DNA from 4 places in the Ensifer sp. ZNC0028 genome. Region 2 is predicted to be linked to each of the others. Evidence: predicted binding sites of a transcription regulator. Region 2 holds the regulator's gene; each other region holds the start of a gene.
The links. The regulator LexA, encoded in region 2, represses DNA repair genes until DNA is damaged. The targets are predictions, from matches to a motif close to TGTTCNNNNTGTGTTCNG.
Positions count from the first base shown of each region.

Region 1: a site for LexA is predicted at 4,033-4,050, ahead of L981_RS13745 (DNA recombination protein RmuC). Genes of this name have one in related genera too.
Region 3: a site for LexA is predicted at 2,495-2,512, ahead of L981_RS22975 (DUF763 domain-containing protein). Genes of this name have one in related genera too.
Region 4: a site for LexA is predicted at 2,847-2,864, ahead of L981_RS22660 (ATP-dependent helicase). Genes of this name have one in related genera too.

Region 1 covers NZ_JTLA01000057.1:3,034-10,070, forward strand. The annotation lists gene L981_RS13735 (methyl-accepting chemotaxis protein) at 1-1,494, opposite strand, end outside; gene L981_RS13740 (ribokinase) at 1,855-2,754, opposite strand; gene L981_RS13745 (DNA recombination protein RmuC) at 2,807-4,000, opposite strand; gene def (peptide deformylase) at 4,152-4,676, shown strand; gene fmt (methionyl-tRNA formyltransferase) at 4,840-5,775, shown strand; gene truA (tRNA pseudouridine(38-40) synthase TruA) at 5,775-6,518, shown strand; gene L981_RS13765 (hypothetical protein) at 6,529-7,037, opposite strand, start outside.
Region 2 covers NZ_JTLA01000035.1:16,201-23,237, forward strand. The annotation lists gene L981_RS09155 (DUF6538 domain-containing protein) at 1-605, opposite strand, end outside; tRNA gene L981_RS09160 (tRNA-Asn) at 775-849, opposite strand; gene L981_RS09165 (hypothetical protein) at 1,009-1,302, shown strand; gene L981_RS09170 (thermonuclease family protein) at 1,518-2,252, shown strand; tRNA gene L981_RS09175 (tRNA-Cys) at 2,405-2,478, shown strand; gene L981_RS09180 (hypothetical protein) at 2,688-3,020, shown strand; gene lexA (transcriptional repressor LexA) at 3,106-3,828, opposite strand; gene L981_RS09190 (hypothetical protein) at 4,066-4,317, opposite strand; gene L981_RS09195 (hypothetical protein) at 4,592-5,320, shown strand; gene L981_RS09200 (hypothetical protein) at 5,439-6,041, shown strand; tRNA gene L981_RS09205 (tRNA-Ala) at 6,193-6,268, opposite strand; gene adhP (alcohol dehydrogenase AdhP) at 6,649-7,037, shown strand, end outside.
Region 3 covers NZ_JTLA01000101.1:26,598-33,634, forward strand. The annotation lists gene L981_RS22955 (protein-glutamate O-methyltransferase CheR) at 1-11, shown strand, start outside; gene L981_RS22960 (chemotaxis protein CheB) at 8-574, shown strand; gene L981_RS22965 (sensor histidine kinase) at 583-1,641, shown strand; gene L981_RS36065 (GNAT family N-acetyltransferase) at 1,896-2,207, shown strand; gene L981_RS22975 (DUF763 domain-containing protein) at 2,554-3,852, shown strand; gene L981_RS22980 (NAD(P)/FAD-dependent oxidoreductase) at 4,036-5,145, opposite strand; gene L981_RS22985 (NAD(P)-dependent oxidoreductase) at 5,401-6,276, opposite strand; gene L981_RS22990 (TetR/AcrR family transcriptional regulator) at 6,358-6,915, shown strand.
Region 4 covers NZ_JTLA01000100.1:3,816-10,852, reverse strand. The annotation lists gene L981_RS22680 (efflux RND transporter periplasmic adaptor subunit) at 1-303, opposite strand, end outside; gene L981_RS22675 (cyclase family protein) at 607-1,428, shown strand; gene L981_RS22670 (EthD family reductase) at 1,626-1,940, opposite strand; gene L981_RS22665 (carboxymuconolactone decarboxylase family protein) at 2,313-2,720, shown strand; gene L981_RS22660 (ATP-dependent helicase) at 2,907-5,372, shown strand; gene L981_RS22655 (GNAT family N-acetyltransferase) at 5,552-6,013, opposite strand; gene L981_RS22650 (cysteine hydrolase family protein) at 6,062-6,697, opposite strand; gene L981_RS22645 (phosphoribosyltransferase) at 6,868-7,037, opposite strand, start outside.

The sequences.
Region 1 (7,037 bases), on a different contig from region 2:
GTCGTTGGCGGCGCTGCTGATTTCGCTGGTGCCGTTGCTGATGTTGACGACCGAATGGTTGACGGTGCGGATCGTCTCTTCGAGGCTTTCCATCGTCGCGTTGAAGTCGCGCTTGAGCTGGGCGTATTCGCCCGGGAAGTCGTCGGTGATGCGGAAGGCGAGATCGCCGGACGACAGGTGCGAGAGACCCTTGCCGAGGCGAGCGACGATGTCGCGCTGAAGCGCGCTGCTCTCGGCGCGTTCGGTTTCGGAGCGGCCGCGTTCGCGCTCGGCCTGTTCGCGCTCATGGCGGGCTTCGCCTTCGAGACGCTTGGTGTCGGCAAGCTGATGGCGGAAGCCTTCGAGCGCCTTGGCAACTTCGCCGGTTTCGTCGGAACGATCCTGGCCGGCGATCGCCTTGGTGTAGTCGCCGTGGCTGAGATCGTTTACGTCCTTGACGAGGCTCGCCAGCGGCTTCTGCACGAAACCACGAACGGCGAGATAGAGGCCAAGCAGAACGGCGCCGAGTACGACGAGGCCGCCGACGATCATCATGTAGGTCTGATCCTTGACCGGCGCGTTGATCGCGGTGCGCGGCACGTCGACGAGCACAATCCAGCTGGTGTTCACGCCCGAGAGCGTGAAGGGATAAACGAGACGGTCGAAGGGCTCGTTGCCGTCATAGGAGAGGTTGGAGATGATGCCCGGCTTGCCGGAGGCGAGCGCGTTCTTGACGACGTCGTTGCCTTCGCCGTCATACTCCTTGAGCAGGAGGTCCGGGATCGGCGCGACCAGCCATTTGCCGGTCTGCGACAGCAGGTAGACGCGGCCGGTGTCGAAGGGCTTCAGCTTCGCGAGGCCATCGCCGAGCGAAGCGAGCGAAATGTCGACGCCGGTGACGCCGAGAAGCTTGCCGCCGGACATGACCGGGTAGGCGATCGAGCTCATCGCGGTCGGAACGTCGGTGTCCTGTGCCGTGTAGGGCTGGGTGATTGCACCCTTGCCGCTTTTGGCAGCGAGTTTGTACCACTCGGCCGCGTAGTCAGCGCCGAAAGTGGAGTACTGGATTTCGTTGGTGCGGCTCTTCGACCAGTAGGGCGTGAAGATGCCCTTGTCGTTACCGCCCAGTTCCTTGTTGTTGACGACGTCTTCTTGGCGGCCGTCGAAGGCCTTGGGCTCCTCCGCGAACCAGCTGCCGAAGGCAAACGGGTTCTGCTCGAGGTTGGCCCTGAGGATGTTGATCACCCCGGTGCGCTCCAGCGACTTTTCGGCATGTGCCCGGCCGAGGATGCCCGCCATCGAGCGGGCAGCGCTTGCAAGCTCGCCGATGTCGCCGGCAATGTCGGAGGCAATCGCGCGGGCTTCGCCGCTTGCCTGCTCGAGGACCAGCGTTTCGACGCGGTCCTGGGTCTGGGAGATGAGAACGAAATTCGAGGCAAGCAGGACAAGTGCGATCGTGCCGCCTGTCACCGCGATCAGTTTGGTCGCCAGCGATTTGGCTTGGAACTTGAACATGAAATCCTCACGTGCTGGGAGGTCCGCAGGTTTTCACCTGCGGTGGACGCATTTCGCAATGGGGGTGAACTCCATCATGGAGCGTCAGATGCCGACCGGCATGTTGGAGGCGACCAGGCGCTTCGGCCGGTTTTCTCAGGGTCCTGAATAGACTGGAGAATCTTAAGATAGGGCCAACACGGACGTTATTTTACGCGTCGCTTGCATAAAATTAGGCGCAAAGTTTTATGTCCGCGACATCGTCTGTCCGGATTGCGCAAGCGGCCGTCGGGAAGGGGAAAACAATGCGGGCAGGGGCCTGCGCAAAATAAAGACGGGCGAACATCGCCCGTCTCAAGCGTGCGCTTTCAGGTGCGGAATCTAGAGGCGCGATGCCACGTCCGCGGCGAGCGGGATCGAAGGCTGGGCGCCGCTCGTCAGGCAGGCGAGAGAACCGGCGACCGCTGCGCGGCGCAGGGCGTCGGGGAAGGCGATACCGGCATCGAGGCTGGCTGCGAGGTAGCCGCAGAAGGTGTCGCCGGCGCCGACGGTATCGACCGGCTCGATCTTCAGGCCCTTGGCGCGCTGGATCTCACCTGCATGAACGGCAACAACACCTTCGGCGCCGAGCGTGACGATGACCGTCTGGCCGGTCTCGGCGTGCAGCGCCTTCATCGCCTCTTCGCGCTCGGTGCTCCCGATACCGCTCTTGCCGGCGAGCAGTTCGAATTCGGTTTCGTTGGCGATGACGATATCGGCCATGCGGCCAAGGCGGGCTGCCTCGGGCGTCAGCGGCGCGATGTTGATGACCGAGCGCACGCCCTTCCGTTTCGCAGCGGTGAGCGCCTTTTCGACCGAGGCGGCCGGAATTTCGAGCTGCAGCATCAAGGTGTCGCCGGGCTTCATGCCATCGACTGCCTTTTCAGCATCGGCCTCATTGACCGTCGCATTGGCGCTGGCGACGACGACGATGACATTTTCGCCATCACCGCCGACGAGGATATGGGCGGTGCCGGTCGGTTCGCCGACCGTCTTGGTCAGCGACAGGTCGGCGCCGGCACCCTTCAGCAGTTCGAGCGCGCCGTCGGCAAAGCTGTCCTTGCCTACCGCGCCTGCCATCTGCACCGTGGCGCCGGCGCGCCGTGCGGCCAGCGCCTGGTTTGCGCCCTTGCCGCCAGCGGCGGTCGAGAAGCCGGTGCCGGCGACGGTTTCGCCGGGCTTCGGAAGGCGTGCGGTGGTGGCGATCAGATCCATGTTGATGGACCCAAAAACAGTAATCATGTGTAGGTATCCTGTCGGCTTTGCGAATTGGGCCGGAGAGTGCCCGACAGCCTCAGTCCTCGTCAACCACCCGCAGGCGCAATTGCCCGACGCGATTGTCGACCGGGGCACGTGGTTCGCCAGCGTCCCGTGTGCCGCCTTCCGCTTGCAATTCGAGGGCCTCGATCTTGGCGCCGCGGCGGGTGAGCTTGCTGGAGGAAACGAGGATGTCCTCGACATCCTTCTGGCTCATGGCGAAATGGCCCTGCAGCTTGCGCACACGCTCATCGAGACGGCCGAGGTCCTCCATCAGCCGCGCGACTTCGCCCTGGATCAGGTGCGCCTGCTCGCGCATGCGCGCATCCTTGAGGATCGCCTGGATCACCTGGATCGACAAAAGGAGCAGGGAGGGTGAGACGATGACGATCCGCTGGCGGTGCGCCTTCTGCACGATCGCTTCGAAATGCTCGTGGATCTCCGCAAAGATCGATTCCGAGGGAACGAAGAGGAAGGCGGTGTCCTGCGTTTCACCCGGGATCAGATATTTGCCGGCGATATCGCGCACATGCGTTTCCATGTCGCGGCGAAAGAGTTGGGCGATCTGCTGGCGGCGTTCCGGGGTCGGCGCGTCACGCATTGCGTTCCAGGCTTCGAGCGGAAACTTGGCGTCGATGACGAGCGGCGGTTGGCCGTTCGGCATGCGGATGATGCAGTCGGGCCGCACCCCGTTCGACAGCGTGGCCTGGAATTCAAAGGCGCCCATCGGCAGCCCGTCGGCGATGATCGCTTCCATGCGCGACTGGCCGAAAGCGCCGCGCGTCTGCTTGTTCGAGAGGATCGCCTGAAGCCCGGCCATATCCTTGGCGAGCGACTGGATGTTGTTCTGGGCCGTGTCGATGACCGCGAGGCGCTCCTGCAGCCGGCGCAGGTTTTCGTGCGTCGCCTTGGTCTGCTCGCTGATCGAGGTACCGATGCGGTGGGTCATGCCGTCGATGCGCTGGCTGAGCGTCTGGTTGAGTTCCGCCTGCCGGGCGCCGAACACCTCGGCCATCGCCGCGACCCGCCCCTGCATCTCCGTCTGGGCGGCCAGCAGCATTGCCATCTGTTCCTGCCGCTCGTCGTCGCGGGGATTACGTCGGCGCGACAACGCCATCAGACCGGCAACGACGACCACAAGGCCGGCGGCAATCACGAGATGGCCCAGGGTGATCGGCAGAGGGCCGATGAAAAACAGCGGCTGGGCGAAGGGAAGGGGCGCAGGTTCCATGCGCCAAACCTAACAGATTCTCTCGCGAAGTGTAGATCAAAACAAGAACAGATGCGCGTCGAGGTTAATGCCCGGCCAGGGGCGAACGGGTGCCGCAGGTGGCAAGGCAATTTCCTTGCGCGTCGATGGAAAGATCGGCTATGGGAGCATCATGACCATCAAGCCGCTCATCATCCTTCCCGATCCTGTGCTTCGCCAGGTTTCCACGCCGATCGAAACCGTCGACGCGGACGTCCGCCGCCTGGCCGACGACATGCTCGAAACCATGTATGATGCCCCCGGCATCGGCCTTGCCGCGATCCAGATCGGTGTCGCCAGGCGCATGCTGGTGCTCGACGTTTCGAAAGAAGGCGACGAGAAGACGCCGCTTGTCTTCATCAACCCCGAGATCGTCGCTTCGTCCGACACCTATTCGGTCTACGAGGAAGGCTGCCTGTCGATCCCGGATTATTACGCCGAGGTCGAGCGCCCCGCTGTCATCACCGTCAAGCATCTGGACCGTGACGGCAAGGAACAGACGATCGAGGCCGATGGCCTGCTCGCCACCTGCCTGCAGCACGAGATCGACCACCTGAACGGCGTGCTGTTCATCGACCATATCTCCAAGCTCAAGCGCGACATGGTGATCCGCAAATTCACCAAGGCCGCCAAGACGCGCGGCGCCAAGGCGATCTGAGCCTTCGATCGCGGACGATCGCGCGAAAGCTTGAAGGCGGGAACCCATTGAACATTCCAGGAAAGAGCGTGAAACGGCTTTTCTGGAATTGTCCTGTTTTAGTGAATGAGATCATTTCGCCGTTTCCCCGCATGAAGTGATCTGAAAGGACGGAGTTACCGCCTTGTCGCTTCGCATCATCTTCATGGGCACGCCGGAATTTTCGGTGCCGACGCTGGCGGCACTGGCCGAGGCCGGCCATCAGATCGTCGCCGCCTACACCCAACCGCCGCGGCCGGGCGGCCGTCGCGGGCTCGACCTGCAGAAGTCGCCGGTGCATCAGGCGGCCGAGTTGCTCGGCATTCCGGTGCTGACGCCGGTCAACTTCAAGGACGAGGCGGATCGCCAGACCTTCCGTGATTTCGACGCCGACGTCGCCGTCGTCGTCGCCTATGGCCTGCTTCTGCCCGAGGCCATCCTCACCGGCACCAAGCTCGGCTGCTACAACGGCCACGCCTCTCTGCTGCCGCGCTGGCGCGGGGCAGCGCCCATCCAGCGCGCGATCATGGCCGGCGACCACGACACCGGCATGATGGTGATGAAGATGGAAAAGGGGCTCGATACCGGCCCGGTCGCCCTCACCAAGACGGTCCAGATCGGCGAGACAATGACCGGTGGCGAGCTACACGACCGACTGATGCAGGTCGGCGCGACGCTGATGCGTGAAGCGATGGCGAAGCTCGAAGCCGGCGACCTGCCGCTGACGGTCCAGGCCGAGGACGGTGTCGTCTATGCCCAGAAGATCAGCAAGACCGAAACCCGCATCGATTTCGCCCGTCCCGCCCGCGTGGTGCACGACCATATCCGCGGCCTGTCGCCGTTCCCGGGCGCGTGGTTCGAGCTTGAGATCGCCGGCAAGCCGGAACGCATCAAGGTGTTGAACTCGCAGCCCGCTTCCGGCGCGGGCGAGGCCGGCACGGTGCTCGACGATAATCTGACGATTGCCTGCGCCGAGGGCGCCGTTCGGCTCACCCGCCTGCAGCGCGCCGGCGGCAAGGCGTTGGACGCGGGCGACTTCCTGCGCGGAACGCCGGTTGCACCCGGCACGAGGGTCGGCTGATGCCGCGGTTCAAGCTGACCGTAGAGTATGACGGCTCGGATTATGTCGGCTGGCAGCGGCAGGACAACGGAGAGTCCGTGCAAGGGGCGATCGAAAAGGCGATCCTGTCCCTCACCGGCGAGACCGTATCGATCCGCGGCGCCGGCCGTACCGATTCCGGCGTGCATGCCAGCGGCCAGGTCATGCATGCGGACCTCACGCGTCCGTGGAAGCCCTATACGCTGCGCAACGCGCTGAACGCCCATCTGGGGCTTGCGGGCGAGCGGGTGGCGATCCTCGAGGCCGAGGAAGTGTCCGAGGAATTCGACGCGCGCTTCTCGGCGCTGCGCCGGCATTATCTCTACCGCATCATCTCACGGCCGGCGCCGCTGGCGCTGGAAGCCCGGCGCGCCTGGTGGGTGCCGAAGCCGCTCGACCATGACGCCATGCACGCGGGCGCCCAGCGCCTCGTCGGCCATCACGACTTTACCACCTTCCGCTCCGCCCATTGCCAGGCGGCGAGCCCGGTGCGCACGCTCGATCGGCTGGACGTCGCGCTTGTCGCCGGCGTCATCGAGATCCGCGCGACGGCGCAGAGCTTCCTGCACAACCAGATCCGCTCCTTCGCCGGCTCGCTGAAGCTGGTGGGCGAGGGCAAGTGGACGCCTGACGATCTGCAGTCAGCGCTTGAAGCCCGCAACCGCAAGGCCTGCGGCCCCGTCGCCCCGCCCGATGGGCTTTATTTCCTTCAGGTGGACTACTGATCCCGAAGTCCTAGCTTGTCGGGATCAGGCCGAAGAAGCGCTGCAGGAGATCGCCGATCATCATCGACGGCAGCAGGAAGAGCGCGGTCAGCGCCGAGGCAAGCAGCGTCTGGTTGCCGGTCACCATCCGCAAGAGCCGGAAGAGCACCGCAACGCTGATGACGAGCAGCGTCAGCCAGATGAAGCTCGTCAGCCCCTGGCTCCCGGGAATGACGACGCGGATCGCCGCCGGCAACGCCATGGCGTAGGAGAGCGGCACCGAGAGCCAGTTGGTGGTGACGACGATCGGTACCACCGCTCCGGCAAAGCCGAGCGGTCGCGAGAGAATGGCGATCAGCACCAGCGGCAGGAGCCAGCTGACGAGATCGACGACGAGCAGCTTGAAGATGAAGCCGACGCCGATCGTGGTGCCGTCAGGCATGACCGAGAGGTAATAGAGCCGCCAGGACGCCCAGGTGACGGCGATCGCCGGCAGGCACCAGAGCATGGACGTGAACGAGCGCCAGAGCCCGCTCTCGC
Region 2 (7,037 bases):
CACCACTGGCGAAACTTCAGCACGTCGGGACGAGTGATTGCGCCCAGCTCAAGATCCCCCATCACGTCGATCGCGTAAGTGATTGCCCGTTCGCGCGACACTTTGGTCTTTCGAAGCTGATTCTTCGACATGCCGGTGAGGCCTGCGGCATTGTGCTTCTCGTAAAGAGACCAGATGTTGCTGAGGCGCGGCGCCGGCTCATCGACCGTTCCTGCGACCGCGTCGACGATCATTTGCGATCTATCGAGGTTTTCTCCAACGACAGCCAGCCGCCGCTCGATTTCCTCAAGCGGGAGCGACGCGATTTCGGTGATCGGTCGATAGGTGAAGCCGAGCGACTGTGCGAGCCTCACAGCGGCCTCGTAGCGCGCAAACGCCGTTTCGTTGTCGTTGCCAGCCAGCAGCGCTCGCCAAAGGCTCTCAGCGGCCTCGTGCACCGATTGGGCCTTCTCCAGCGCCTCCTTCAAATTCTTCGTTTTTAGGGACTGCTTGACGTGGGATCGCTGGTCGAGGTGAGCGACTTCCGTCGGGACGCGGCGATAATAGCGGTAAATTCCGCTGGCTGGATGCTTCACGACGTAGCGGGAGAGATCGTCAGATCCCATGAATGAGCGCCTTTCAGAGCCTTTTGTGGTCCGAAAAGTACCCAAAATGTAACCAAAAAAGCAAGGTGCAGCGGGGAGGTCTGATCGCTGGCGCTTTCAAGATTGCAGCTAAGCTATTGAAAGGCCTAAAAGAAAAGGCCTGCACCGTGAGGTGCAGGCCTTTAGAAAGTGGCTCCCCGGGCCGGATTCGAACCGGCGACCTGTCGATTAACAGTCGAATGCTCTACCGCTGAGCTACCAGGGATCATCCGCGCCGCTGTTGTGCTGTGCGCTTCAGAAGTGAGGCTGCTAATACGCATGCTTTTCTGATTTGCCAAGCGCTTTTTTCAAAAAAAATGACAAGTTCCGTTGCGAGGCTGTGGAGAAGTCCCCAATTGTGGGAAAACACGCCGGATAGGGAATGATGAATAAAAACAGGAAGCAGATGCATTTCGGCATTGATCCGCAGACACGACAGATCGTGCTGGGCAAATGGCGCATCGCGCTGCCCGACTCTCCGCTCTTGCGCATCCTGCTGGGTTCGCTGCTGGTGTTCTGCGGTTTTCTCGGCTTCCTGCCCGTGCTGGGCTTCTGGATGATACCGCTGGGCCTGATCGTGCTTTCCCACGACATTCCCTCGGTTCGCCGCCGTCGTCGTCGCCTGGCCGTCTGGTGGGCGCGCTGGCGCGGGAAAACCAATTCCTCGAAGGGTTCCTGAGCCGAACGCCGTTTGCCGCTCCTCTTGTTGCGGGCAGGGGCCGTTCCCAGTCCTTCGGGCGGTCGCGGTTCGATTCCCGAATATTTCAAGAACCGCCGTGATGCTCAGGGCGAATGACCGGTTCGTCGCAGGCTTCCCCTCTGTTGGGGTACCCTCGAAAACTTTTCGGCAACCCATCAAACGCATAATGCGGTCTCGAATCAGGATGGGGACCGATGGCCAAAGCCACTACGAAACGTCGACGCCGCAGTTCGGGCAGAAGCAGCAGCAAGCAGGGCGGCATGGCGCCGTGGTATCTGGCCGCAGCGCTCACCCTTGGCGGCGTCATGGCCTATGACCATCGCGCCGAGTTGCGGCACTGGCCCGTGGTTTCCGATGTCGTGGCTTTTGCGTCGCGAACGGAAACGAAGCCGAAGCCTCCGCGTGCCGTTCCTGAAGCGCAGGAGCGCGTCGCGCATCAGGCGGACAGGCACAAGCCTAATCCGAAGCCCGACCCGGTCACGAAGGTCGCCCTGGCCGCACCGGTGCCGTCGGTGAATGTCGGCGTCACGCCGCCAACCCCCGTCGTGCGGCCGAATGAAGAGGTGAAGACGGCGTCCATCCGCACCGACCAGTTTTATTTCTGCGGCATTCGCAACGACAACTGCGTGATCGATGGCTCCACCTTCGTCTTTCATGGCGAGACGATCCGTGTCGCCGACGTCGATGCGCCGCGAATCCGCCAGGCAAGCTGCGACAAGGAGCGTTCGCGCGGCTTCTACGCCAAGCAGCGCCTGCGCGAGTTGCTGAACGCGGGCGACTTCAAGCTGGTTTCGGCAGGCGGGCGATCAGACGCCAAGGCCGGCGAAAAACTGCGCCTGGTTACCCGTGGCGATCAATCTCTTGGACGCGTGCTTGTCTCCGAGGGGCTCGTGCGCCCGTGGGATGGACGCCCGACGCCCTGGTGCTGAGATCAACCGGGAGCCGATCGGCGGGCATCGGCGATCGTTCTGTGGAAAGTATCTATCCAACAAATCGACGGCGCGTTTTTCAGAAAATGCCTCTTGCGGTTTTTCTGCAATCATTCTAAATCCGCGCCAACGCTTGGTTATCCGAGCTGTGAGGCCTCGTGGCGGAGTGGTGACGCAGAGGACTGCAAATCCTTGTACCCCGGTTCAATTCCGGGCGAGGCCTCCAAAAATCTCACCTCGTTTGAATTGGTTTGACGTTCTGCCTTAGGGCAGCGCGGGTCGTTTCGCGACCCCACGTCCGCGCAAGCCACGTCTCCTATGCCTCCGTCGGATCTTATCGCTTCGGTGAAATCGGTAGAGGGGGAACGATGACTCCGCTGAGATCAGCCGCATCGGTAGCGTCCGTCAACATTAAGAACGGAGGCAATGGCATCAATGAAAAAGAGACTGATCCTGACGGCGTTGGCGTGTTTTGCGGCGACCGCTATTGAGGCGCACGCTGACGACCTGGTTTTCCAGCTGAAGAACAACACCAGCGTGGTACTGACGAACTTCTATACGTCACCGGTCGGCGTCAATGAGTGGGAAGACGATGTTTTCGGTCGGCAGGTCCTGAACCCCGGCGAGAGCATGGAGATCACCATTGCCGACGGGCGGGACGTCTGCAAATACGACATGCGATTCGAATTCGAGGAGGGCTCGGCCCTCGATACGACCGAGGACACGCAGGATCTCTGCGAGCTCGGAGAATATACGATCCACGAATAGACAATCTGGATTTCACCCGAAATAGAAAGAGCCTCGCCAATTGCCTTGGCGAGGCTCTTTTTTGATTCGGTGTGCTGTCTGCAGCTCAATGGTAGCGGCGGATCAGCCCGACAAGCTTGCCCTGGATCTTCACGCGATCCGGTCCGAAGATGCGCGTCTCGTAGGCGGGGTTGGCGGCTTCGAGCGCAATCGACGCGCCCTTGCGACGGAAGCGCTTCAGCGTCGCCTCCTCGTCGTCCACGAGCGCCACGATGATGTCGCCGGGATTGGCCGAGTTGCCGTTGCGGATGATCACCGTGTCGCCATCGAAGATGCCGGCCTCGATCATCGAATCGCCCTTCACTTCAAGGGCGTAATGTTCGCCGCTGCCGATCATGTCGAGCGGCACGGTGATGTCGTGGGTGTTGTTCTGGATTGCCGAGATCGGAACGCCGGCAGCGATGCGCCCCATCACCGGGACGGAAACGGACGTGCTTTCGGCAACCGGGGCGGGCTTCGGCGCGGCAGGAGCGGCCGCCGGCGGCTTTCCAAGGCTGCCTTCGATCACGCTCGGCGAGAAGCCCCTGCGCGGCTGCTGCTGGCCGGCGGCGTAAGCTTCCGGAAGCTTGATGACTTCGAGCGCGCGCGCCCGGTTCGGCAGCCGGCGAATGAAGCCGCGTTCTTCGAGCGCGGTGATCAAACGGTGGATGCCGGACTTCGACGCCAGGTCGAGCGCATCCTTCATTTCATCGAATGACGGCGGTACGCCCGACTCCTTCATGCGTTCGTGAATGAACAGAAGCAATTCCTGTTGCTTGCGGGTCAGCATGGCACGTCGCTCCAGAGGCGTGAAACAAATCAAGAACAGACACTATCTGTTCCATATGTGTTCCGCAAGTGCCTAAAATTCCGTGAATTCAGGCAATTGGCCGCTTCTGCGGGTGTCTATCGGTCACTTTTGCGGGAGCAGGGCGCTTTTCGGCGACGGTTGCGTGCCAAAAACGCGCCGGCAGGCGCCAGTCGCGCAGCTGATTCGAGCGAATCGCGGGGCTCTATGAGGAGAGATTTAGGTCGCTTGCGAGGTCGAGCAGGCGTCCTCGAACTCCTTCACCGTCTCTGCGCTGTTGTCTTCCGGAAGCACCGCGTCGGCCGCGTCGGTCGCGACGGGCGTGTCGCCGTCATAAACGAAGGACTGGATGTAGAACGCCAGCGCGCCCTTCCACACGTTGCGTCCATCGATCTGGTGGCACGGCACGGCCCGTTCGAAATCGGTCTGGAGTTCATCCACCGTCGCAGCGCTGAGCTTGACGTCAGGCATATTGGGCGATGCGACTATCGAAGCGAGAAGCAGGGCGGCAAGCACGGGGAACGTCCACTTGATGAAGGGGGTGGCACTACAGGGTGGGAAACGATGTGAACCGTGCTTTCGTTCCGAAGTCCAGCAAGCATGGCGATCACTCTGCCGTGTTCAACAGCTCTTTGCCTGCAGGCTGTGTCTGATTTGCGCCAGCCGCTGCACCTCGAGTTCATCTTGACCGTTCCTCTTGCGACGGGCGAAGAACGCACTGGCACTATCGGCTCTGGGGCCGGGGGTGGGGGATGCGCAAAAATCCCTGCGAGGAAGGGGCTTCACCGTCTCGACAGGAGGTCAAAAAAAGATAACTTTGCGTGGAAAGTGGGGTAATTGCATGCGTAGATTGTCGTTGGTGGTGCTCGGTCTGTTGCTCACGGCCGGAGCGGCGTCTGCTGAAGAAGGGCGTTCGAACATCTGGAAACGGATCAACGCCTGGACGGTGGGTTCCGATCCTTCCCTGGGAGGCTCGTGTTACGCCGCGACGAGCTATGATGCGGGTGCGATCCTTCGTATCGGCTTTTATCCGCGGGGGTCGGCGAACCTGGCGTTTCTTTCGATCGGCAATGCCGACTGGAAATCCATCGAGCCGCAGCGGGAATACGATGTCGCCTTGCAGCTCGACCGTGGTCGCCAGTGGCCGGCCGTTGCGTTCGGCGTCGATCTTACCGGCGCCAAGGCCCTCGTCGTCAACTTTTCCAACACCGACTTCTTTACCGAATTCGTTCGCAAGAACACCTTGGCGCTGGCCTTCGAGGGACGCGTCGTCGCGAGCCTCAGCCTGCGCGATTCGATGAAAGCGGTGAGCGAGATGTTCAAATGTCAGGAGGCGGTGAGCGCCTTGATCCCGAATGGCGGGCAGGGGGCAGCGAACGATCCCTTTGCCGGCGCCGGTGGCACTGCCCCGAACAACGATCCCTTTGCCGGTGGCGGCCAGACCAAGTCGTCGAAAGATCCTTTCGCCATGTGATGGGCGCGTCCGCTTGCCGCAGAGAGGTGAATATTCCTAAAATGTTGCTGGTATCGGGCTCGGTACCCTCGACAGCGGCGCGGGGACCTATCAAAATGCGGGCAAACGGGGGTTTTGCATGCGTAGATTGCTGGTCGGATTGGTAAGCTGTCTGATCGCCGCGGGATCGGCCGCGGCTGAGGAGTCCGAAATCATCAAGTGGAAGGACGTCGACGGCTGGACCGTTGCATCCGACACCTCGATGGAGGGCTCCTGCTTCATCTCGTCGGAATTCGACGGCGGCGTCACCTTGCGGCTGGGGTTCTATCCCAAGGGCTCTGAGTCGCCGCTCTACATGAGCTTCGCCAGCGACGACTGGCGGTCGCTCGAGGTCGGCAAGGAATACGACCTGACGTTCCGCTTCGACAAGACCGAGCCCTGGAGCGCTTCGGCGACCGCCGCTGGCGACGCGAGCGGAAAGTTTCTGTTCGTGAACGTCACCGACGCCGAGTTCCTGACGGGCTTCGTGCGCAAGCGGGGCCTAGCCATCGCGTTCGAAGATCGCGTCATCGCCAATCTCAGCCTGCGCGGCACCGGCCCCGCGGCCGAAGAGCTGATGAAGTGCCAGAAGGCAGTGGACGAGATCATCGCCGACGAAGGCCGCAAGTCCAAGGAGAAGAAGGCGGATCCGTTCAATGCACCGAGCGAAAAACGCTCCGCGCGGGATCCGTTCAGCCTCTGAAAACAGGGGCGCGTGAGCGGGCGTTGTTGCGCGAAGGCCGGGCGGTGGCCGGGACGAGTGGTGTCCCCAGAGAAACTCGAACCTGCGATCTGCTGATTACAAATCAGCCACTCTTCCAGTGCTTCGGCAATTGGCTCAATTCTGTTTGCCTTGGTGGAGCCGAAGGGAGTCGAACCCTCGACCTCCGCAGTGCGATTGCGGCGCTCTCCCAACTGAGCTACGGCCCCGTGCCATCCAGTCAACACGACGGCCGCCGAGCCTGTCAATAGACGCGCGCCAGCACGCCCGCTCGAACGTCGTTGCCCGATAAGTGTTGCTCGATCCGGCTAGTAGGAGCGAGGCCGTCGGGCTCTGAATCGCTTCTGAACTCCACCCATTGTCGAACTCTGCCGGCGGGTTTACCCTGCAACCGGACGATGGCGCTCCATGAGCCTCGTTGAAGTGTCGGCGATACACGCCAACCATGAAATGCCGTCCGGGCACTGGTTGTGAACGCCATGATGCCCGCGCCAATTACACGATTTTCGTATGTGAGATAGGCCCCTGCCGGCCCGCTGTTCCCATCAGAAACCTCTCCGTGGCCCGGCGATTGGAGGAGGATTGGCAAATGGCTCAGATGATGAAGGCGGCCGTGGTCCGGCAATTCGGGGCGCCGCTGACGATCGACGAATTGGCGGTGCCAACGCCGCAGCCGGGGCAGATCCTGGTCAAATACGAAGCAACGGGCGTGTGCCATACCGATCTCCATGCCGCAAATGGAGACTGGCCGGTAAAACCCAGTCCACCGTTCATTCCCGGACACGAGGGCGTCGGCTATGTCTCGGCGGTCGGCGCCGGCGTCAAAAGAGTGAAAGAGGGAGACCGGGTCGGCGTTCCCTGGCTTCACAGCGCCTGCGGCTACTGTCCGCATTGCCGTACCGGCTGGGAGACGCTGTGCGCGGCCCAGTCGAATACGGGATATTCGGTCAACGGAACGTTTGCGGAGTATGGACTGGC
Region 3 (7,037 bases), on a different contig from region 2:
GTGCCGAATGACGCCCGCAAAAGCCCAAGCGGTAATCATTGGCGCTTCGGCCGGGGCCGTCGAAGCGCTTTCGGCCATCCTGCCGGCGCTGCCGCGCAGCTTCGCGCTGCCCGTGATCGTGGTCGTTCACATTCCATCGGACAGACCGAGCCTTATGGTCGACCTGTTCCGTGCAAAGTGCCTGTTGCCTGTCGAAGAGGCCGAGGACAAGCAGTCGCTCGAGGCCGGCACGATCTATTTTGCGCCGCCGGACTATCATCTGCTCGTGGAAACGGACGGCAACCTGTCCCTCTCTTCGGATGAGCCTGTCCTCTTTTCCCGCCCGTCGATCGACATACTTTTCGAAAGTGCTGCCGATGCATTCGGGCCGGCTCTCGTCGCGATTGTCCTGACCGGTGCCAATCGTGATGGGGCGGATGGCCTGGCGGCAGTCCATGAAGCAGGCGGGACGGCGATCGTGCAAAACCCTGAAGGCGCTCACGCTCGCGCCATGCCGGAAGCGGCAATCCAGTCTTGCCCGAGCGCTCTTATCCTGACGCTCGATGCCATTGCCGAATACTTGAAAGAGGTCTGAGAATAATTATGGAGCCCGTCCCGTTTCTGCTGGTCGATGACCTCGAGGAAAACCTCCTGTCGCTGGAGGCACTGCTTCGCCGCGACGATCGCCTTCTCATGAAAGCGCGGTCCGGTGATCAGGCGCTTGAGATGCTGCTTCGACAAGACGTAGCGCTCGCGCTCGTCGATGTTCAGATGCCGGGTCTCGACGGTTTCGAACTTGCAGAGTTGATGCGCGGCAACGAACGCACGCGGCACATTCCCATCATTTTCGTGACGGCGGGAACCGCAGACGGCCAGCGCCGATTTCGCGGCTACGAAGCTGGCGCGGTGGACTTCATTCAAAAGCCGATTGAACCGGACGTCCTGGCCAGCAAAGTCAACGTGTTCTTCGAACTCTACCGGCAGCGGCAGCTACTTGCCGCCCAACGAGATGAACTCGCTGCCCAGGCAGAGGCGCTCAAACAGGCAGCGGAGCACAAGGATATTCTGCTGCGGGAAATCAATCACCGGATCAAGAACCTGTTCAGCCTCACCGCCGGGTTGATCTCGGTCAGTGCCAGGCAAGCCGAAACCGTCTCCGATCTCGAGGCTGATCTACGGTCGCGACTGCACGCGCTGTCTCGCGCTCACGAGCTTACACTGCCCGAGCTTGTTCGGGAGGACAATCGTGCAGAGATTGCGACGACGGTTGTAGCCCTGTTGAAGGCAATCGTTGCACCACACGACCACGCTCACGGCTCTCGCGTCATGATATCCGGGTCGGACGCTCCGCTCGGCGACAAGGCACTGACGTCCCTTGCGCTCCTTCTGCACGAGCTGACCACCAACGCTGTCAAATATGGCGCCCTTTCCGTCCCCACGGGGCAACTGACCATCGACGTTTCGACCATCGACGAGGAACTTCACGTCAAGTGGAGTGAACACGGCTCACATCCGTTGTCCGAGAGTTCCGAAAGGACGGGATTTGGCACGACGCTGGAGAAAGCGGCCGTTCTGGGGCTGAACGGATCGCTGGTGCGAAATTGGCGGGCCGACGGACTTTGTCTGGCGCTTCGCATACCGCTGACAAACCTCAACAACTGAGATCGGCATCGCCTCGTTGCCGGGCTGCGTATGCCTTTCGGAAAGTCGCGAGCGGCGAGGGGCAGCAACGCGTTGTCGTTTCGGCTGGGATCGAGTAGCGTCGCGTTCAACCGCAGGAGAAGGCCTATGATTGCCGTCGAGTTGTTCCCAAAATCGTTGGCCGCAGCGGTGCGTGCGTTGATGTCGTCGGTTCGGCATAGTTAAACGCGCTCACTGTTCGGCTTTGGACACCTGACAGATCAGAAAGCCGAAAAATGCTCATCGAAGCAATTGATGATGATTTCATCGCGATGCCTGGAGGCGTCGTGCGCGAAGGCCTGTACCTTGCCGCAGATACTGTGATCGCTCCGCCAGAGGTGATGGAAATGCTGCGCAACCTCGCTTTCGAAACAAGGCGAAGTTTTGCCCCGTCGGCTTGGTGGATCGTCCATGATGGCGAGATCGTTGGTCTTTGCTCTGTGATACGGGTTTCGCCCGAAGGCGATCTCCATATCGGTTACGGGGTCGCGCCACGTTGCCAAGGCCGCGGTTTTGCGACCAAGGGTGTGCGCCAGTTGCTTGAATGAGCGTTGCATGATCCGCGGGTCACGCACGTCTCGGCAGAAACGGGCACGGAAAACGTGGCCTCTCAGCGCGTACTTGAAAGCAATGGCTTCCTGCGTACGGGGGAGCGCATTGATGCCGATGATGGTCGCGTGATCGGCTGGCAAATCCAGGTAGCTTGAGGCAAACGGGTGACGCTCCAGGGGAATCTCCTGGAGCCTCACGCCCGATAAGGTCTCAGCGTTTGTTCTCCCTACCGCCAGTTCGAAGTGCTGCGTTCAGGGGCATTCGTGTTCTGATTTCCGCCGGCTGGAACATTCACAGAACTTTACTCTGTCGCAACGCCTGTAAGCGGCCTATAAGACACGAATGGTTCAGCGAGCTGGAAGTGCAGATCTCCCTCTTCATGGCGGCAGGGTTCCGCCTTGGCTCGGAGACCGCATGACGAAACTCGGGACGATCATCGCCGAAGCCATCGTCATCGAATATGGCCGTGACGAGTTTCTGCGCCGGCTGGCCCATCCTTTCTGGTTCCAGTCCTTCGGCTGCGTCATGGGCATGGATTGGCACTCTTCCGGCATCACGACCAGCGTGATCGGCGCTCTCAAGCGTGGCCTGGCTTCTCGTTCCAGGGATCTCGGGATAAGCGTCTGCGGTGGCCGCGGGCGGCATTCGCGGCAGACGCCTGACGAACTGATTGCCATCGGCAACCGCGTCGGCTTCGATGGTGCCGGGCTTGCTGCAACCAGCCGGCTTGTTGCGAAAGTCGACAGTGCAGCTGTCCAGGATGGCTTCGATCTCTACCTGCACGGCTTCATCGTTGCCGATGACGGCAAATGGGTGGTGGTGCAGCAGGGCATGAACGGCGATAAACGCCAGGCCCGGCGCTATCACTGGTTCTCCGAAGGCGTTTCGAGTTTCGTCGACTCTCCCCATGCAGCGATCGAAGGAAAAGGGCAGGGGGAAATCGTCAATCTCGCAGACAAGCGGGCCGCCGCCTCGCGCAATGGGCAGCTTGACCTTTTGGCGTCGCTTGGGCCGGACCGAATTGTCCGGGAAGTCGTTGCTCTGGATCCAAAGGGAAGGTCGAAAAAGGTTGATCAGCCTTTGCTCCCGCATCTCGTGATGCCGGCGCACCACGATGTGCGGGAGGAAAACGTCAACATGCGACGGCTGCATGCGACACTTTCTGCGGCCGCCGATCGCGGTCCCGAAGATTTCGAGCAGCTGCTGATGGTTCCGGGCGTCGGTGCCCGCACGGTCAACGCGCTCGCGATGGTGGCGGAGGTCGTCCACGGCGCCCCTTGCCGTTTCGCCGACCCGGCGCGGTTTTCGCTTGCCCACGGCGGCAAGGATCGCCATCCGTTTCCCGTGCCGCTCAAGGTCTATGACCACACGATTGCGGTCATGCGATCGGCAGTGACGAAGGCGCGGCTGGGACTTGGCGAGGAGCTGGAGGCGCTGAGGCGTCTGGACGACCAGGCACGGCAGCTCGAGAGATACGCCACTGGCCCGGACCTTAAGGAAATCGTTGCCGGAGAGTTTCGCCGTTCGCCCGAATGGGGCGGCCGCAGCGTGTTTGGATTTGAGAAAACAGAGGGACCGGCGAGCGAGCCGAAGCAACTGGATCCGACATACCGGCGAGATGGCCGCCGTCAAACACGCTGAACGTCGCTTTGCCGGCATCGACAGTTTCGTCGGCGTTTCCAAAATCGATGGGCGCGCGTGTCCTTTCGACTTCGGAGGTCGATGGATGATGCCACGCGAGCGCTGGTCTTGGGCGCGGCTAGGCGAACCGGGTAGCCCGCCTCATTTGCGCACATATTCCACCATCGCACACATTCGCAGCGATTACCTTACGCGGCTTCGTCGCTCGATGTCGGCGGTCACCGCGGCCGCTTCTCGGCCGATTTCCCGGAGCAGGCCGGTGACTGGATTGTGGAAGCCGACGAGATAGAGGCCGAGTTCGGCGGACTGCCGCGTGACGCCGCTTTTTCCGGGGTGAAGGTTCGCAGGCAGAAATTTCTCGAAACTTGGCCGGTAGCCGGTGGCAAGGATGACGCTGTCGAACTCTGCCTGTCTGCCAGAAACAAAGATGGCGCCGCGCTCGGTGAAACGCGTGATGGCAGGTGCCACCTTGATGCTGCCGGACTTGATCGCTGCAACAGTGCCGACATCGATGACCGGAATGTGCCCGGCAGCGACCTGCTCAAGGATGCCATGCTTTGGTCGGACGATGCCGAATTCTTCAGGCTTTCCCAGCGCAAAGTCGAGAATGATCGGGAAAAACGCGTCGTTCACCGCTCGCGGCAGCAAACGGGTGGCCATTGCAACCATCTGGATCGGTACGCCGAAGAGCTGTCGCGGCACAATGTGGACGCCGTTGCGTACCGACAGGGTCGGCCGGGCGCCGAGCTCGGCAAGGTCGAGCGCAATCTCGGCGCCGGTGTTGCCCATGCCGATCACCAGTACCGATTGGCCAATGAAGGGGGTGGCATCGGCATAGTCAGCGCTATGCAACAGGCTGCCGGCGAAGGTCCCCATTTCGGGCAGATTCGGAACTATGGGCGCGGCATTGTTGCCGCTGGCGATGACGACGTGGCGAGCGGACACGGTTTCCGTGCCGGTCTCGACCAGATAGTTACCGTTCTCGCGGCGGATGGAGTTGACCGTCTCGCCGAAGTGCGGCCGGAGCTCGAAACGCGCGGCGTAGGCGTCGAGATACTCGACCATCTTTTCGCGCGGCACGTAGCGCGGATAGGTCTCCGGGAATGGCATGTGCGGCAACGAGGAGAACGCCTTGACCGTATGCAGGTGGAGGCGCCGATAATGACGTCGCCAGGCCGGCGCGATCTCGCGCGCCTTTTCAAGGATAATGAAATCGAGACCCGCCCGTGTCAGGCAGGCGCCGACCGCGAGGCCCGCGGGCCCGGCGCCGACGATCACAACATTGGTGTTCACGCGAAGGCCACTCCCACCAACGAAGATTATTTCGGCAAAGGCTGGAGAACAAGTGGCAGGTCGCCGCCTTTAGGAGCTTTCGGTCGATGCGCCCTGATCGCGAGCCGTCACCTGTGACGGGGCGCATCACAGGATGGCATCATAGACATTGCCAGTCGCGGACGCAGCCGGACAGGTGAGGGCGAGGCCCTGATCACTCGCCCTCATGTCTCGATTGGCCACCAGCTAGCTCGCATCCGCTACGCATCGCGGTGGCTATTTGCTTGTGGGCCGGATGACCTTGATCACCGCGCCATGCTGTTGGGCGCCCGCGCCGGCGTCCTGGGCCTGCTGAAAGATGTCGGCCGCCAGCCGTGGAAACGCGTTGCTGATCCCGGTACGCTCGGCATATTCGGTGAGCCAGCGGAGGTCGGCGGAAATCGTCTTGATGGTAGCCTCGGCGTTGTCGAAGCGGTTTTCGGTCATGGCCTTGCCCATCCTCAGCATGTCGTCAGCAAACATTGGCGCGATCTCAGCCATCATGTCGCCAAACACGGCCGGATCGATGCCTTCTGCTTCGCATACAGCGGCGCCGTGGACAAAGCCGAGCCAGTGTCCGGCAAAGTACGCGAGGCCGGCATTGGCCAGCGTCGCCGGGTGGCCAATGTTCGTACCTGCATAGTTGATGTTGCCGGCCAGTGTCCTGAGCAAGGGCTCAGCGGCGGCAAACGCTTTCTCGGAACCGGCGACTGTGATTGCGGCCTCCGGACCGCCGATCTGGCGTGGCCAGGCAGCGATGGCGCCGTCGACATAACGCGCGCCGTGATCTCTGATCCAGCCATCGAACGAGCGGGCATGGTCAGGTGTGCCGGAGCTGAGCTGGATCACCAATTTTCCCTCGAGCGCTTCCCGGGCTACGGGTTCGTCGAGGAGCGACAGTGTTGCCGCATAATCCGAGAGGCAGATCACGGTCACCGGACTGGCTTCCAATGCCTCGGTGACTGTGTCGGCAGCCGTCGCGCCGAGTGCAATCAGCGGAGGAGCCTTCGACATGTTGCGGTTCCAGACAGTCACGCCCTTGCCGGCACCAACCAGGGCCCGCGCCAACGCGCTGCCCATTTCCCCGAGCCCCACTACGCTGACATCGCTCATTACGCATTCCTTCCTTGATTTCAGTTCCTACAAAATGTAACTTACAAAATGTAGAAAACAAGTGGGGCGAGAATGGCAAAGATGCCCAAGGATCAGCGGCGTGAGCAGTTGATCGATTTGGCGATGGAGATCGTCCGGGACAAGGGTGCGGACGAACTGACCCTTGCGACACTGGCTGCACGCGCCGGCGTCAGCCGTCCCGTCACCTATGAGCACTTTGCCACGCGGCCGGGTTTGTTGCTGGCCCTGTTCCAACGCCTCGAAGACAGCTACGCTGAAAAACTGCGACAGGCTCTTGCCGCGGCTCCCGGGGATTTGCAGGCGTTGGCCGACGTGATGAGCCGCGCATATTTCAACTGTCTCGCCGATGTCGGCGCCGAGGCACCAGCCATCTCGGCGGCACTCAAAGGCACCGACGAGATGGCGGCGCAACAAAGAGCCATGGTCGATGAATACGTGCAAATCATGTGCGGAGCGCTGCGCGTTCACTCCAGCCTCACGGATGAGCAGCTTAGCCTGCGCTGCGTCGGTATCCTGGGCGCAGCCGAAGCGATGGCAGGCGAAGCCCGAGCGGTGCAGACACTGGCAGATGAAGCGGTTGCCGCATTGAGCGCGATGATCGTTGGAAGCGTCGTTTAGTGCACGTCGTCGGGCATTCGGCCCAGTCTCGGCCCTACGAGGCAAGCCAGCGCAAGATTTCGCGCCTGCTGAGGCGCCCCTTATCGGGCGGAAGCGTCAAGCACGCGGACGCGCTCCGAGAC
Region 4 (7,037 bases), on a different contig from region 2:
CGTCACGGTGACGGAATGGATCGCTTCACCGTTGCCGATCGCGTTCAGCCGGTCGTTGACAACAGACGTACCCGAAGGCCTAACCATAACGAGGATGGCATTGTTGCCGCCCTGCCCGCGTCCATTGCCGCGTTCGCCGCCCGCGCCGCCTTCAGCACCTGGCTTGGACAAGGCATCGATCAGCGGGTGCGAAACACCGATCGCCGCCAGCGTTTCACCGGCGCCGGGCACAAACCGCACCCAGACGCCTGCGCCCACGAGAAGCACAGCGGCGCTCACCGCAAGCTGTTTCCAAACCCGCATTCAAGTCTCCGAATTAAGCAAAAAACACGCCCCAGCGCGGCGCGGCCGGCGGTTCGTTCCGATTGCCCGGAGTATCCCTGTTCGCACGTGTCGGGGCAATGACAGAATACCATCATTACGCAATTGTAATAAAAGCGAATTTGTTGGCGGGATGATGACGCACCGACGCATCATAGCTTTGTCCAGGAATTCACTAGACAATTACCATTTACAGCCGCCGACACTGCGCTATCCTGCAACCGCCGGCAGCGTCTTTCGGCCGGCTTTGCGCCTGTCTTCAGGCCTCTTGGGGGAGAGAAGTCGATGTGCGATGCCTGTGTCATGCAAACGGTGAAAGAGCGCATGCTCTCGCGCCGCAGCTTCTTCAAAGCAGCCGCGGTCGGGACCGCGGGCCTTGCCGCCGCAAGCGTGGGCGCGGCACCGCCGGCGTTGGCGCAGGGGCATTCAAGCGTCACCGACCTGACCCATGAATTGCACGAGGATTTCCCGACCTTCTTCGGCCAGCAGCAGTTCTTCCGCGAGGAGAAATTCAACTACGCCAAAGACAAGTTCAACATGTTCGAGCTGCGAGTGAACGAGCACACCGGCACCCATGTCGATGCGCCGCTGCACTTCTCGGCCGACGGTCTCTCCGTCGCCGAACTGCCCGTCGACAAGCTGGTGGTGCCGCTCGTGATCGTCGATATCAGAAAGAAAGCTGAGGCCGATGCCGATGCGCAGGTGACGCCCGACGATCTCAAGGCCTGGGTCTCAGCCAATGGCGAAATCCCTGAAAACGCCTGCGTCGCCATGCTGTCAGGCTGGAGCGCGCATATGGGCACGGACAAGTTCCGCAATGCCGATGGCGCCGGCAAGCTGCACTTCCCCGGCTTTCACGTCGAGGCCGCCAAATATCTGATCGAAGAGAGCAAGGCGGCCGGCATTGCCGTCGATACGCTCTCGCTCGACCACGGCCCCTCGCCCGATTTCGCCACGCATTATGCCTGGCTGCCGGAGGGACGCTGGGGGCTGGAGGCCGCCGCCAATCTCGACAAGCTGCCGGTCAAGGGCGCAACCCTCATCCTCGGCGCGCCGAAGCATCGCGGCGGCACCGGCGGCCCGGCCCGCGTCTTTGCGCTGGTCTAGGTCACGGACCTAAAGAGCACAACCAGGGTTTGGCTGAGGCGAGCTTAAAGGGAGCAAGGTGGTTTCCGTGTCCACGGCAACCACATGTTCCCGATCGTCGACCAACTCCGCACCGGCTGCGTCACCATGGATCACGGTGCGCCAACAGGACGCCGATCGCGGAAGGTCAACGGCGACGCCTGACGCGCGGAAGCACCCTAGCCGCCAACGACTTCACTGATCTGCACGATGGGCGCGATGTCCGTATAGTTGGCGACATCAGCGGAGATTTCGGCGCGGTGCGGACCTAACGCCTCCTGGAATGTCTCGAGGCTCGGCGCGTAGACGTGGCACGCCGCGACGAACTGTGGCGCGCTTCCAGGCTCGCGCCCCGCAAGGCCCTTGTCGATCTCGTAGCGCAGGCAGGCATCGCCGAGCCGGTCCTGGAGCAAGGGCATGTGCGTGGTGCGGTAGTAGTCGTGGTCGAACTTCGTGCCACCATCGGCCGGATAGTAGACGCTCATCTTGATCATGGTCGGGCTCCTGCCTGAACGCCGCTTCGAGCGTCCGAAGCTACTTCTAGGTCACCGACCTATAGAGCACAACCAGCTTTTGGCTGGAACACGTTTGACGAGAGAAAGGTTGTTTTCGGGCTTTTGCGGCCGCCGGGTCTTCATCGTCACGCAAAACGGCAACGCCTGTCAGGGCTCGAGCAAGGGCGTGCTGTTTACATCGGGCCCCTTCGGCTCGAACAATCAACCCTGCAACGAAATCCCCAATTGAACGCATCGGCCACGGCTCCTCAAACGCAACGCTGGCAATCGCTGCAACGTCGGCTATCGTCGTCGCATCAAGCCACCGGCCAGCCCGCGTGCCGCCACCAACGACAACAGCGAAGGAGCCCCATGAGCACCGTAACCCCGCCCTCAAATCCGGAAGCCGATCCGCGCGTCAAGGCCGTGTTCGACGACATCCGCGCCACCCGCAAGTCCGATTTCATCAACAATATGTGGCTGTGGCTCGCCTTCGATCCGGAGTTGCTGGAGCAGACCTGGCGCGACGTGAAGGCGGTGATGGCAACGCCGTCTGCGCTCGATCCGCTGGTCAAGGAGATGCTCTACATCGCCGTTTCCGTCACCAATGGCTGCGGTTACTGCGCCCATTCCCATACGGCTGCGGCAAAAGCCAAGGGCATGAGCGATGCCGAGCACGCCGATCTCCTGCGCGTGATCTCGCTTGCCGCCCGCACCAACCAGCTTGCGACCGCGCTGCAGGTGCCTGTCGATCCCGCTTTCGACAAGACGGCTGGGTGAAGCATGTCGCGCAAAAGTGTGAAGCGGTTTTGCGGCGACGACATGCGAGAAACGAAACAGGCCCAAGAATAAGCGGTCTCGAAATCGCCTGTCTTTCCACAGGCTTGGTGCGGCTGGCGCAGAAAACGGAATAAAAGAAGAACATCCTTTCTGGCCTTTCCCCACCGAATCACTACATTGAGCCGCATGATGAGTGGTTTCGACGACATTCCCTTCTTCGACGAGGAGCCGGCGCCGCGCAAGCAGCAGCCCGCCCCCGCAGGTGTTCCGGCAACTGGCGGCATTGCTGCGCGCGCCATGGCGGCGCGTGATCGTGCTCAGCCGCGCCCGGATTATCTCCAAGGCCTCAACCCGGAACAGGCCGAAGCCGTCGAGACGCTGGACGGACCCGTGCTGGTGCTCGCAGGTGCCGGCACCGGCAAGACCCGGGTCTTGACCACGCGCATCGCCCATATCCTGACGACCGGCCGCGCCTTCCCCTCGCAGATGCTCGCGGTGACCTTCACCAACAAGGCGGCGCGCGAGATGAAGGAGCGCATCGGCGTGCTCGTCGGCCATGCGGTCGAAGGCATGCCCTGGCTCGGCACCTTCCACTCGATCGGCGTCAAGCTTCTGCGCCGCCACGCCGAACTCGTGGGCCTGCGCTCCGATTTCACCATTCTCGACACCGACGACGTGGTGCGGTTGATCAAGCAGTTGATCCAGGCCGAAGGCATCGACGACAAGCGCTGGCCAGCCAAGCAGTTCGCCGGCCTGATCGACGGCTGGAAGAACAAGGGCCTCGACCCCGCCCAGATCCCCGAGGGCGACGCGCGCGCCTTTGCCAACGGCAAGGGCCGCGAACTCTACGCCGCCTACCAGAACCGGCTCTTGACGCTGAACGCCTGCGACTTCGGCGACCTCTTGCTGCACCCGATCCGCATCTTCCGCATGCACGCGGACGTGCTGAAGGACTATCACGACAAGTTCCGCTACATCCTCGTCGACGAGTACCAGGACACCAACACGGCCCAGTACATGTGGCTGCGCTTGCTTGCCCAGCGGCCGAAGGGCGTCCCGCAGAACGTCTGCTGTGTCGGCGACGACGACCAGTCGATCTATGGCTGGCGCGGCGCGGAAGTCGACAACATCCTGCGCTTCGAGAAGGATTTCCCGGGCGCCAAGGTGATCAAGCTCGAGCGCAACTATCGCTCGACCGAACATATCCTGGGTGCTGCCGGCCACCTGATCGCCCACAATGAAGGCCGCCTCGGCAAGACGCTTTTCACCGACCGAACCGACCCGGATGACGAGAAGGTGCAGGTGCACGCCGCCTGGGATTCGGAAGAGGAAGCCCGCGCCGTCGGCGAAGAAATCGAGCAGCTGCAGCGCAAGAGCCACAAGCTTAACGACATGGCGATCCTGGTGCGCGCTTCGTTCCAGATGCGCGAATTCGAAGACCGCTTCGTCACGCTTGGCCTCAACTACCGCGTCATCGGCGGGCCTCGTTTCTATGAGCGTCTCGAAATCCGCGATGCCATGGCCTATTTCCGCCTGGTCTGCCAACCGGCCGACGACTTGGCCTTCGAGCGCATCATCAACACGCCGAAGCGTGGCCTTGGCGACACCACCGTGCGCACGCTGCACGACTATGCCCGCGCCCGCGACATTCCGATGCTGGCGGCCGCTTCCGAGATTATCGAGACCGACGAGTTGAAGCCGAAGGCGCGGAAAGCCCTGTTCGACGTCGTCACCGACTTCCGCCGCTGGCAGAGCCTGCTCGAGACCACCGTGCATACCGAGCTTGCCGAGCAGATCCTCGACGAGAGCGGCTATACGGCCATGTGGCAGAACGACAAGACGGCGGAAGCACCGGGCCGGCTCGAAAACCTGAAGGAACTGATCCGCTCGATGGAAGCGTTTGAGTCGCTGCGCGGCTTCCTCGAACACGTCGCTCTGGTCATGGATGCCGAGCAGAACGAGAACCTCGACGCCGTCTCGATCATGACGCTGCATTCGGCCAAGGGCCTGGAGTTCGACACCGTGTTCCTGCCCGGCTGGGAGGAAGGCCTGTTTCCGCACCAGCGCGCGCTTGACGAAGGCGGCCGCTCCGGCCTTGAGGAAGAGCGCCGCCTTGCCTATGTCGGCATCACCCGCGCCAAGCACCGTTGCCACATCTGGTTTGTCTCCAACCGCCGCATCCACGGCCTCTGGCAGTCGACCATGCCGTCACGCTTCCTCGAGGAGCTGCCGCTTGCGCATGTGGACGTGGCCGAAAACGAGCAGTCCTATGGCGGCTATGGTCGCGGCGGCTACGGCCAGTCGCGCTTCGACAAGGCCGACCCCTTCCAAAACAACTATTCGACGCCCGGCTGGAAGCGCGCGCAGCAAAACCGCTCCGACGCCACCCGCGACAACTGGGGCACCCGCTCCGGCCACGCGGTCGAGCGCATCGGCTACGGCGAAAGCGGCCCACGCGGCCGCACCATCGACGGGGAGCTGGTGGCGAAATCGACCGCCACGGAACCCTCCCGCTTCTCGGTCGGCGACCGCGTCTTCCACATGAAGTTCGGCAACGGCAACATCGCCGCCATCGAGGGCAACAAGCTCACAATCGACTTCGACCGCGCCGGCCAGAAGCGGGTGCTCGACGGGTTTGTCGAGAAGGCGTGAGTGAGTTTCGCCTGTTAGGACAGGTTGACGAGAAGACGATCTGGAGTGCCGGATTCCGATCCGGCATCTCCCGTACCGTTAAAGTCAATAGATCCCGGCTCCGGTTGATGGGAGCTCTTGCACTTGTGCGAACCCGGGACCGCGCACGTAGGGCGACGTGAGGAACCGCAAGGACAGCTTTAGACCGCCTTCCGGTACACCAGGAACCCCGACTTCTCCGCAACCTTGTCGTAAAGCGTCATCGCCGTCTCATTGGTTTCGTGCGTCATCCAGTAGACGCGCGGCGCGCCAACCGCCCGTGCCGCCTCGTAAACGCCCTCGATCAGCGCCCGCCCGACGCCCTTGCCGCGAGCCTCCGCATTGGTGAAGAGGTCCTGCAGGTAGCAGTTCGGCTGGATCATCGTCGTGCTGCGGTGGAAGAGATAGTGGGTCAACCCGATCAGCCGCCCTTCGCTTTCGGCCACCAGCGCATGAACGGGCTCGTAGGCGTCGAAGAAGCGCGACCAGGTCATCGCAGTGATCGCCGGGTCGAGCGCAGTTTCGCCGGAGCGGCCGTAAAAGGCGTTGTAGCCGTCCCAGAGCGGCAGCCACTGCTCGTAGTCGGTGCGGGCGATCGGGCGGATGTGAAGGTTTTCGGTCATTGCAAGATCCTGAAACGGGATGAAATCGAAGGAATAGCTGAAGCGGTGTTACCGTTTGGTCATTACCGCGGTGATTGTCTGAACGTCGGTCATGATCGCATCGCCCATGAAGGCGATGTTCTCCATCGCGCGTTCGCCGGCATCGTGATGCCCCGCCCCGCACGCGTCGCGAACGACGACCGGCACGAGGCCGAGATCGGTTGCATGGCGCACGGTCGGGTCGATGCCGATTTCCGTGGCGATGCCGCAGATGGCGAAGGAGGTAAGCCCGAGGTCGCGCAGGATCATGGCGAGCGGCGTGCCCTCGAAGGCGGAAAACGTGATCTTGTCGAGGATCGCCTCGTCGTCGCGAGGGGCAAGTTCCGGCACCAGTTCGAAGCCCGGCGTGCCCCGCAGGAACCAGGGATGCACCACATCCGGATCATCGGTGCGCTGCCAGGCCATTGCCTGGCGCAGCTGGAAGGCGCCCATCAGCGGCTTCGGCATCGACAGATGCCTAAGAAAGATCACCGGAAACCCGCCGACCCGCGCAGCGTCCAGCACCTTCAGCACCTTGGACAGCACCGCCGGGCCGTTCTTGACCTGATTGGTAATCCCCACCTGCATGTCGTAGACGATGAGCGCCATTCGCTCGGGCCGGCAGAAATCCTCAAGCGTCTTTCCGATCTCCAGTTTCGCGGCCATGACATCTCCTCCGGGCGCCTCCTCCGGCGCCCCTCTCCCGGCAACATCGCGCGCCGGGAATGTGGCGCGGCAGAAGGAGGCTTGCAAGACGGTTTCGGCGGCCTCGGGCAACTATTCGGATGCTTGGCGAAAGTCGCGGCAACCGGAGCCGGGCTTGCCCGGAACAGGGATCAATCGCGCTCGCTGCGCAGCCGCGCGTTCTCCATCAACGCAATTACCTCCTCGTCCGCCGTCTGCTCGAAATTGCGGTAGTAGAGCCCGACAGCACGGAAGGCGAAGGGTGTGGCGAGACAGACGATACGATCGACCTCGCTGCGCAATTCCGCGAGCTCACTTTTCG